3 regions of the Desulforamulus ruminis DSM 2154 genome follow, and region 3 is predicted to be linked to each of the others. Evidence: riboswitches for the same ligand, from Rfam matches in the RefSeq annotation. Region 3 holds a riboswitch; each other region holds the start of a gene.
What was found. A riboswitch is a leader RNA that binds a small molecule or an ion and turns the genes downstream of it on or off. The one in region 3 is predicted to bind cyclic di-AMP.
Positions count from the first base shown of each region.

Region 1 (3,276 bases), 800 kb from region 3:
ACCAGGAAAATAACCAGACTCTCTTAGGGCATTGTTTCCCTTTGTCAGGAAAACACATACCGGAATATTTGTCCGATCATAAAAAATGCCGTCAAGTAACAAACCCCCATGCCCACCCGGGTATCCAAAGAAGAATCTTTGTTTCCCAACCAGGTGAGAACTTCATCGGTAAAATCAAAATTGGAGGAGGATTCCAAAGGGAGGACGGTTCCCGGAGGGATAAAACCCCCATTGAATTCAACACTTTTAATCATGTTTAACACCACCGAACATTTGTTTTGTTGTGATTTTATACCAAACATTCGTTCTTGTCAATCATAAATTTGCTTCGGAAAAAAATTTTATCTGCTGAACCAGCGCAAAATAAAAGGGCTGCGCAAAAAGAACACAGAATCGTTCCTTTTACGCAGCTCATTATTTTATAAAAGATAAATTGGGGACGCTTTCTGGTTTACCGCAGTCTTATAAGCTAACCGCTGACGGAATAGGGAATAACTCGTTTTTCCCAGGTACGGATCGTTACATGATCATTTTTATTTTCTAGAATATACTGGGGTAGGATCGGCGTTTTTCCATAACCATTGGGGGCGTTGATAATGTAAGTGGGTACCGCCAGACCGGAGGTAAACCCTCTCAATTGTTCCATAATGTTAATACCGTCTTGCACCCCGGTGATAAAATGCCGGGTACCCTTCACCGCTTTCGCATGAAAAATGTAATAGGGTTTCACCCGAATGCGCAAGAGGCTGTGGTTTAACCGCTTCATGACATGGGGATCATTGTTGATGTCTTTCAACAAAACCGCCTGGTTACCCAGCACAACTCCGGCCTTTATCAGCATATCGCACGCTTTCTTGGCCTCAGGAGTCACTTCCAGGGGATGATTAAACTGAGTATTCATGTAAATGGGCGGGTGCTTCTCCAGCACGGAGCATAGCTGGGAAGTAACCCTTTGGGGCATGGTCACCGGTATCCGGCTGCCAATCCGTTTGATTTCAACATGGGGGATATTGTCAAGCTCGGTTAACAGCCAGTCCAACTGCTTGTTGGATAGGAGCAACGCATCTCCCCCGGTTATTAAAACGTCCCTGATTTCGGGATTTTCTCTGATGTACCGCAGGGAAGCCTCCAGCACTTGCCTGGGCTTATGAACATCAATATCTCCGATGTTCCTGCGTCTCTGGCAATGACGGCAATACATGGCGCACTGATTGGTTACGTTGATAATTAAGCGGTCCGGGTAACGACGGGTAATACCGGCCGCAGGAGAAGTAAACTCCTCTCCCATGGGATCTTCCTTGCCGTAGCGGTCAAGAATCTCCAGGCCGCTGGGGATAGCCTGGCGCCAAACCGGGCCTTCTTTTCCGCCGGCAATGGCAAGGGCTAAATAATAGGGCGAAACAGCCCAGCGGAACTGACGGCCTACCTTTTCGATATCGTTAAATTCGTCGGATTCCAGGCGAACCAACCGGCTTAAAATTCTGACATCTCTAATCCGGTTGGCCATCTGCCAGCGCCAGTCATTCCACTGTTCCTCAGTGGCATTAAAATACTCCAGCAACTCACTTTTTGCCTTGGTGTATTCTCCTTGGATTTCAAACCCGTCCGGTATACTTTTTTTCTGCTCCAGGTATTCTGTAATTTGATCCTTTAATTCTGCCGCCCTTCTAAGGGCAATGTCCCTTTTCTCCCATTCTAACTGCTGTTCGTCCTGCCACATCTTTACAGACATACTATCCCATCCTTTCCTTCATGCTTACGAAGTTAGCTGACGGGTTCGGGTCGAAAGGAAACCCTACCTATTAACATAGGATTCACCCCGGAATTGGTTCCTCCGCTTCCGATCACGGAATTAAGCATATTTTTCCAGGCAACGTCATGTTTTTATAAAGTTGCCACAACTCATTATATCATGCAAGTTGTTTTGAATTCAACATAAAAAAGATGCCTTAGCACCTTTTTTATAAATCATATTCTAATGTTTATTAAACTCTTACTAATCCTTTTTTACAGGAGGCGCTTAAAGTTCCAAAGATGGTAATAATATCGCCGCCTTCAATCACATTTTTTGAAGTAGGATTAACAATTTCGCCCACATCTTTTCTTTGAATAGTCAAAACACGGCTCTGATCGCACAGTTCCAATTGGGAAAGATATTTTCCCACCAGCGGGGATTCGGGTAATACTTTCCACTCTTCAATTTTGTTAAATCTTGATTCCACCTGAAGGGTATGCTCCATTAATTCCTCGATCAACTTGGATATTTCTTCATTTAATTGATCCCGTTTCTTGACCAAATCATACAACTGTTCATGCAAACCCTGGAGCACCCGTCTTTGACCAAAGTCCTCCAAATATTTCTGCGCCGCGTCAAGGGACTTAACAGCCACTCCCACCCCTGGTGTAACTTGAACAATTCCTGCTTCCTGCAACAAAATCAAAGCCCGGCGAATGGTCTCCGGCGAAACATTATACTTCCCCGCCAAAGTTGACCGGCCAAATATCTTTTGGCCCTCTTGATATTCTCCCCTTACGATCCTGTCCGCAATGTCCGCGGCAATGTTCATGTACTTGGCTAAATGAACCTCTCCACTCTGCAAGATAAAAACCTCCGAAAAATTTTTGTCTGCGTTTATATTATAACTTCATTCCTATTATAACTTCATTCCGAAAAATTCATAGGGGTTAACAAAAAAAACAGCCTGTTCTCAACTTAACAGGCTGTTTTTGGCCATTAAAAGTATAAATCTCTGGCCCCTTGCTCAATTTGTTTTAACCGGTCTTCAGTAATCCTGCGAATTTCCGGACTTTTAATTTCTTCCAGATGACGGCGGATGGTCTCATCTCCCAGTTCCCTGGTTTCCGGAGAGGCATAGTCCAACAGGTATTCTTTAAAGGTGAGAATGGCGTTGGGCTGGCATACGTTTTGAATTTCCCCGTTTTTAGCCAGTGCCATAAAGCGGTCCCCGGTGCGGCCTTTACGGTAACAGGCGGTACAGTAGCTGGGCAGCCAGCCGGACTGACAAACCGAGTTCAGAACTTCATCCGGGCTGCGGTGATCATCCACGGCAAACTGCGGCGGTGTATCGTCACAACAGCAGTCGGTTTTTCCATCGGCCAAACAGGCCAGACGCTCGGCCTCTTTTTTATATCCTCCCACCCCGGTACAGGAACCGGCGGAAATCTGAGAGATGCCGTAATTGAGCAGCATATCCCGGTATTGGGGACTTTCCCGGGTGGAAATAATCATGCCCGTATAGGGAACCGCCAAACGGA
Region 1 covers NC_015589.1:1,663,820-1,667,095, reverse strand. The annotation lists gene DESRU_RS08335 (hypothetical protein) at 45-302, opposite strand; gene eam (glutamate 2,3-aminomutase) at 470-1,732, opposite strand; cyclic di-AMP (ydaO/yuaA leader) riboswitch at 1,739-1,869, opposite strand; gene DESRU_RS08325 (winged helix-turn-helix domain-containing protein) at 1,986-2,600, opposite strand; gene hydG ([FeFe] hydrogenase H-cluster radical SAM maturase HydG) at 2,735-3,276, opposite strand, start outside.
Region 1: linked by a shared signal. The riboswitch ahead of eam (glutamate 2,3-aminomutase) and the one ahead of DESRU_RS04275 (LysM peptidoglycan-binding domain-containing protein) in region 3 are both predicted to bind cyclic di-AMP.

Region 2 (3,276 bases), 620 kb from region 3:
ATATCGGAGTCGGGTAAGTGGCAAACACTTGACGGAACAGGTCGGCCATCCGGTTAATATCCTGTTTTGTGGCCCGGCGCAAAAGGAATTCTTCAGGTAAACAACCTTTAGTGAGCCTGGGTTGGGACAATATTTTTTTTAACATGGCCTGTTCTTCCTGAAGAAATAATGATTTTCCCCGACGGATGCAGGGGTAGGCCGATAGAAAATAGCCTTTCGAATCGGGATAGTAAGCCTCAATAACGCCTTCCAGTACAAAGCCATTTTCCTGAAAGCTTTTTAAGTCTTCTTCCCGGGCAGGAAGAATAATTTTCTCCAAGCTTTCTTCTTTAGCCCACCGGGTTAGATATTGGCTAAAAAGTAAAGGATCTTTGACTCGATAGTCCTGGATCCAGATTCGGAGGTTTTCTTTATCCACTAGGGCGTCTACGGAAAATTCGTCTTTATGTCTGGAGACCGGTTCCATGATTATCTGCTCCCTCCAACGGTAATTATTTCATCGTCCGGCTTTAGGGTGATCGCTCCACTCTGCATTAAGCCGGCAACTCCCAGCTTGGCGGACGAATATTTCTCTTCCTCCTGGCCGGGTTCGGTATACAGATAGATATTGCCCTCAAAATTTCTCAGAACGATTTTTCCTTTACCCTGGGACAGCAGGTAATTAGGGCCAAGGGGAATTTTTCCGCCGCCGCCCGGCGCATCAATTACATAGGTTGGAATGGACAGACCGGAGGTATGGCCACGCAGGGATTCAATAATTTCTATGCCGGCACTGACCGGGGTCCGGAAGTGTCCAATCCCCTCCGAAAGGTCACACTGGTAGAGATAATAAGGCCGGACGCGGATCTTTAGTAAATTCTGCACCAATCTCTTCATGATGTCCGGACGGTCGTTAATACCCCGGAGTAGAACAGACTGGTTATTAACGGGGATACCGGCTTTGGCCAAACGGGCCACAGCCTCGGTAGCCTCGGGAGTAATTTCCGACGGATGATTAAAGTGAGTGTTAACCCAAACCGGATGATATTTTTCCAGCATTGAGCACAGTTCCGGGGTGATTCGCTGGGGAAGCACCACCGGGGTTCGGGTGCCCAGACGGATAATTTCCACATGTTTAATGGAGCGAAGTTTCTATGGAGCGAAGTTTCTTTAGAATGTACTCCAATTGCTTATCGGTAAGTGTGAAAGGGTCGCCGCCGGAAATAACCACATCCCGAATGGCGGGCTTATTGCGAATATAGTTGAAGGCTCGGTCCAATTGGTCTTTGGGCAGTGATTGATCATGCTGACCGGCCATCCTCCGGCGGGTGCAGTGACGGCAGTACATAGAACAACAGTCCGTAACTAATAGCAAAACTCTATCGGGATAGCGGTGTGTTAAACCGGGAACAGGCGAATCCACGTCTTCGTGCAAAGGGTCCCTCATGTCACCTCTGGTATAGACCAGTTCCTTGGGATTCGGAATAGACTGCAAAGCAATAGGACAGTATCGTTCCGTAGGGTTAATCAGACTCAGATAGTAAGGAGTAATGGCCATCCTGAATTTTTTTAGACAGACTGTGATTCCCTCCATTTGCTCCTTGGAGAGGCGAATAAACCGGGATAATTTTTGGGCATCTGTTATGCGATTGCTGATCTGCCAGCGCCAGTCGTTCCACTGTTCTTCCGTAACATTCCATTTCTCTAAAATCTCGGGTTTTTCCCTCACAAAATTCCCCCTTGTATAAATTGTTGAATAAAAATGGGTTTATCGAATGACTTTGAACCGGAAATAAGGGTTGCCCCGGCAACATATCGTAAGAAATAAAAAATCCCCGGAAATATTATCCAGGGGAGAAGGGCATAAAAATGTATAACAAAATAGCCAAAAATCCGGCTGTATTGCTTAACTTTTCTACGCCTACGAAGTTAGCTGACGGGTTCGGATTGAAAAGTATAACCCTAACAGTGTGAGCACACTGTATTAACCCCAATTGATTGGTTCCCCCGCTCTCTCAAAAAGAGAGATTAAGCGAAAGCCATATTCATTTTATAGTTTATTTTATCATCAATTGCCTGAATTATTATAACCTTATAAAAGATGTTAATAGGGCGTTTCATGGGATAAGAAGGGATATGGCACGGTGAAGGCGACAAATGCTAAAAAATATTTGCCAATACGCCGGCTAATGGGAAATACAATCCCATGGATTCTATTTCTTACCTTTATTCACATAAAAAGCCCTGCCAGGGCAGGACTTTTTATGATGCGGTATCTTTTATGAAGCCTGTACGGCCCTTCTGATTTCCTCTAAACCCAGTCGCTCTACAAACTTGAACATTCGTTCACCGGTTTTGGCGTTTTCCTTATAAAAATTAATTAGCCTTTGGGAAAGGGCAACCACTTCATCCATGGTTAGGTCCTCTGCCAGCAATTGCCCGATATGAGGAACCGAACCGGAGTTGCCGCCGATCACCACACTGAAACCCTTGGGTTTGCCAAAGGCGCCCAGGTCCCTCATCCAGGCTTCGGCACAGTTTAGGGGACAGCCGGAGATTCCTATTTTAAACTTGTTAGGCAAAATCATCCCGCTAAAATTCCGGTCCAACAGGGTGGCCAGAGCCAGAGAATCCTGCTTTCCGTATTTACAGAAACTGATTCCGGGACAAGCTTGGACACTTCGTACACAGAGTCCGGTGGCAGGAGCCGGGTCCATACCCAAATCAGTCCAGAGATTGTCTACATCTTCACCCTTGATTCCCACCAGAGCAATCCGTTGGGAAGCGGTCAGCTTGACCACGGGAATTTGGTATTTCTCCACCACATCGGCTAATTTCCTGAGGATTTCTGCATTCAGCAGGCCCGCCGTGGTTTTCGGCACGATAGCGTAGGTTCCGTCGCGCTGTAAAATGGCTCCTTTGGGGGAGTGGGTCATCGTATATTCCTCCTGAAGAAGTAGTAAATTTACATTTATTCGACAGGCTCCATTTTTGTCCCTGCCCTAATCCATAAAGTCCGAAGAAAAAGAAAATTTGCACTGCCGGATGCAGAGTGAAACGATGGATGCAGGGGTGATACGGTTGTACTTTTCCAATTAAATCTGGTAGAATTGCTTTTGACTAAAAGTAATTCCATGAGACTCAAGGGAGGAAGCGAACCTTGATACTGGCCATAGATATCGGCAATACCAACATTGTTTTTGGCGTCTTTAACGATAAAATCCTGGCGGCCAACTGGCGCCTGTCTACCGATCGCAACCGCACCGCCGATGAATACGGAGTCCTGTTGAAAGAGCT
Region 2 covers NC_015589.1:243,128-246,403, forward strand. The annotation lists gene ablB (putative beta-lysine N-acetyltransferase) at 1-466, opposite strand, end outside; partial or broken gene kamA (lysine 2,3-aminomutase) at 469-1,708, opposite strand; cyclic di-AMP (ydaO/yuaA leader) riboswitch at 1,883-2,024, opposite strand; gene DESRU_RS01275 (nitrite/sulfite reductase domain-containing protein) at 2,259-2,915, opposite strand; gene DESRU_RS01280 (type III pantothenate kinase) at 3,140-3,276, shown strand, end outside.
Region 2: linked by a shared signal. The riboswitch ahead of kamA (lysine 2,3-aminomutase) and the one ahead of DESRU_RS04275 (LysM peptidoglycan-binding domain-containing protein) in region 3 are both predicted to bind cyclic di-AMP.

Region 3 (3,276 bases):
ATTTGAACCGTGCGGCTGCGGTTCTTGCCTTTTCAAGAGCCCATTTAATCGGAGTTCAGGAAGTGGATAAGTATCTTCCACGCAGTGGGTGCTGCAATCAGCCCAGAAGGCTGGGAGAGATTTTGCGAAGGAACTGGGCCTATGGTCCAAATCTTAAATGGGGTCCCTGGTCCCAGTATGGTAACGCAGTCTTGAGCTTCTGGCCCATTACCGGGGTAAAAAGACATTTATTACCCAGTCAGGGTGAACAAAGGGGGATATTGGAAACTGAGATCAAGTTGGGTAAGGAATTGATCTCCTTTTTTTGCACTCACCTGGGATTAAACCGACAAGAACGAATGGATCAAGTACAAGAAATTTTGCAAGTCATTTCCACCACGGAGAAACCTTCCATTCTGGTGGGTGATTTAAATGACGGGCGGGATACTCCGGAGTTTGCCGCGTTATCCAACGTCCTAAGGGAGGCCACGGAGGTTACGGGTGGATTTAGCACTTTTCCGGCCTGGCAGCCGGAAGAACAATTGGATTTTATTTTTGTGTCGCATCATTGGCAGGTCGTTTCAGCCAATACTTTACAGTCCTATGCTTCAGACCACCTGCCTGTGGTAGTTCAATTAAATTTAAAAGTAACATAAAACGGCACCTGGTGGGGTGCCGTTTTTAATTCACTAACTATTTCGTATTGGCATAAATCATATGACCATAATTGGCCAGTACCGGGAGAGAACGTAAATAAGAATTTTTTGTTGAAGTATCAAAGAAGTACAACGCGCCATTGGTTGGATCTTCACCGTACAGGGCTTTCTCAGTGGCCTCCAGGGCAGTGGATGTGGCAGGGCGTTTAATCCAACCATTTTGTACCGGGCCAAACTGATTACGGGCATAAATGACTTCTGAGATGGTATTAGGGAAAGAACTGCTCTGCACCCGGTTAATCACCACGGCAGCTACTCCCACTTGAGCCTCCACCGGTTCCCCGCCTGCTTCGGCAGTAACCAGACGGGCCAGCAGGTCCAGTTCTTCTTCCGTATAGGGTATTACCGGCCGTTTGGCGCTCCTGCTCACCTCTACCGCCACCGGTCCGGCGCTGCGGGAAGTGGCGACGGGAACGATTAACTGCTGTCCGGGGTAGATTAAATTACCCGTGAGGCTATTGGTTAGAATTAAGGCCTCGGGACGAATGTTATATTTTTGGGCGATGACATGAAGACTGTCCCCCGGTTTAACGGTATAGGTGGTATTGGCGGGAGCAGCAGAACCGGCAGCCGGATGGTCCGGAATGGTCAATATTTGGCCAATTTCCAGAAAATCGCCGGTAAGTCCGTTGGCGGTCTTAATTTGCTCGACACTGACGTTCAGCTTCTGGCTGATGGCGGACAGGGAGTCACTGGGAACAACCGTATAAGTGGCAGCATAAGCAATGGCTGCAGGAATGAGCACTCCCAAAACGCAGACAGATACAAAGATCCGTTTAAAACGGACGAAAAAATTCATTGGAACCTTTTCCCTCCTTTGGCCTTCGAGGTTAGCTGTCGGGTTCGGGTTGAAGGGCACCCTACCGCACCTGTAGACACCTCCGTAAAAAGGCAGCGGATTCACCCCGTAAAATTTGTCCCCCGTACTCCGGTTTTCGCGGAGATTCGGCCTCTTTTGTAAAGTTATGAATTATTTTACTGGTTTTCCATAAATGTGTCCACCCTCAATATTTGGTAATTGTTCACATAGCATTGATTTATTGGGAAATAATATTTTTGCATTTAGCTCTGGGGGTGTTTTTTTGGAAAGCCAGACGGGAGTAAAAATAGCCATTATCGGGGCAGGTCAGGTTGGAGCGTCGGTGGCCTTTGCCATTATGTCCAGTGGGCTGGCCAGTGATTTGGTTTTGGTTGATGTCGATAAGGATAAGGCTAAGGGAGAGGCGCTGAACCTGGGGGATGCCGCTGTGTTCACGAAACCTGCCGGTGTAATAGCCGGAGATTTTGAAGACTGCCGGGATGCCCATATCATCATATTTACGGCAGGCAGCAATCAAAAACCTGCCATTGCCTTTGTCCTGAAACGCATCTGCGAAGCTGTGATCAGGGATGAGAATTCTATCTTGACGGTTTCGGGACTGGTTGATCATCTTTATGATATAGAAGGGTGTTGTTTAAGCATGTCCTGTATTATAAATGGGAGAGGAAGAAGCGAAGTGATTCCCCTGCCATGTCCGTGGAAGAGGAGGAGGGGCTAAGGAATTCCGCCAGGATTTTAAAGAAGGTTATTCAAGCGTTGGGGATTTAAGAGAAACTTATAACTTTCTTGCTATCCCATGATTATTAAGATAATGGCCTGCGAACTAAAGGAGTCCCAGCACAATTATTGTCTACAGGACCAAAGAGGAATATAAGTGCGTAACCTATAGTAGTTGTTACTTTTCAGCTTATGGTCTTATGGAATTATAAAAGTTATTGGACTAACCAATTAATTTTATTCCATATGAAAGATTAAAAAATCATAAAGAAAAGTCACCCCATTTGCTTGATAGCAGAGAGGCATTCCATTAAAATAAGTTGGAATGTAATACGCGGGAAAAGAAGGAGGTGCTGACATGTATACTAAAATCATCGCCTTTCTAGAGCGCTTTGGAAGTCAGGGCGCTATGGCCGATTTTGCCGCCAATGCCGTAATTTTGCTGGTCATAGGGATTATTTGCGTGTTATCAAGGCTTATTGCCAAGGAAATTCTCTTAAAAATTGTCACCAGTTATGCCAAAAAGAGCAGGCCGAGCTGGGATGATATTTTACTTGAAAAAAGGGTTTTCCAACGCCTTTCTCATCTTGTGACGCCCATTATTATCGCTCTCTTTGCGGGTACTTTTCCAAAGTACGAGGAACTGATCATGCGTGGCGTGCTGGTGTATACGGTTGCCGTCATGATGGGCGTGGCAGACGCGCTGATCAATGCTGTCGATGAGATATACAGAACCTACGAAATTTCTAAAGTGAGGCCCATGCGTGGGCTTCTGCAGATTATTAAGGTGGCTGTGTTTATTATCGGCTTCATTGTAATCATTGCCGGTCTGATTGGTGAAAGTCCGCTGGTGCTGCTGGGTGGCATCGGTGCCATGACCGCCGTTACCACCCTGGTTTTCAAGGATTCAATCCTTGGCTTTGTGGCGGGGATACAGATGACCTCAAATGATATGATACGCATCGGCGACTGGATTGAGATGCCGAAATATGCGGCGGATGGAATCGTGATCGACTTGTCCCTAAATACCGTCAAGGTGGAAAA
Region 3 covers NC_015589.1:865,148-868,423, forward strand. The annotation lists gene DESRU_RS04270 (endonuclease/exonuclease/phosphatase family protein) at 1-635, shown strand, start outside; gene DESRU_RS04275 (LysM peptidoglycan-binding domain-containing protein) at 673-1,494, opposite strand; cyclic di-AMP (ydaO/yuaA leader) riboswitch at 1,501-1,656, opposite strand; gene DESRU_RS04280 (lactate/malate family dehydrogenase) at 1,778-2,233, shown strand; gene DESRU_RS04285 (mechanosensitive ion channel family protein) at 2,591-3,276, shown strand, end outside.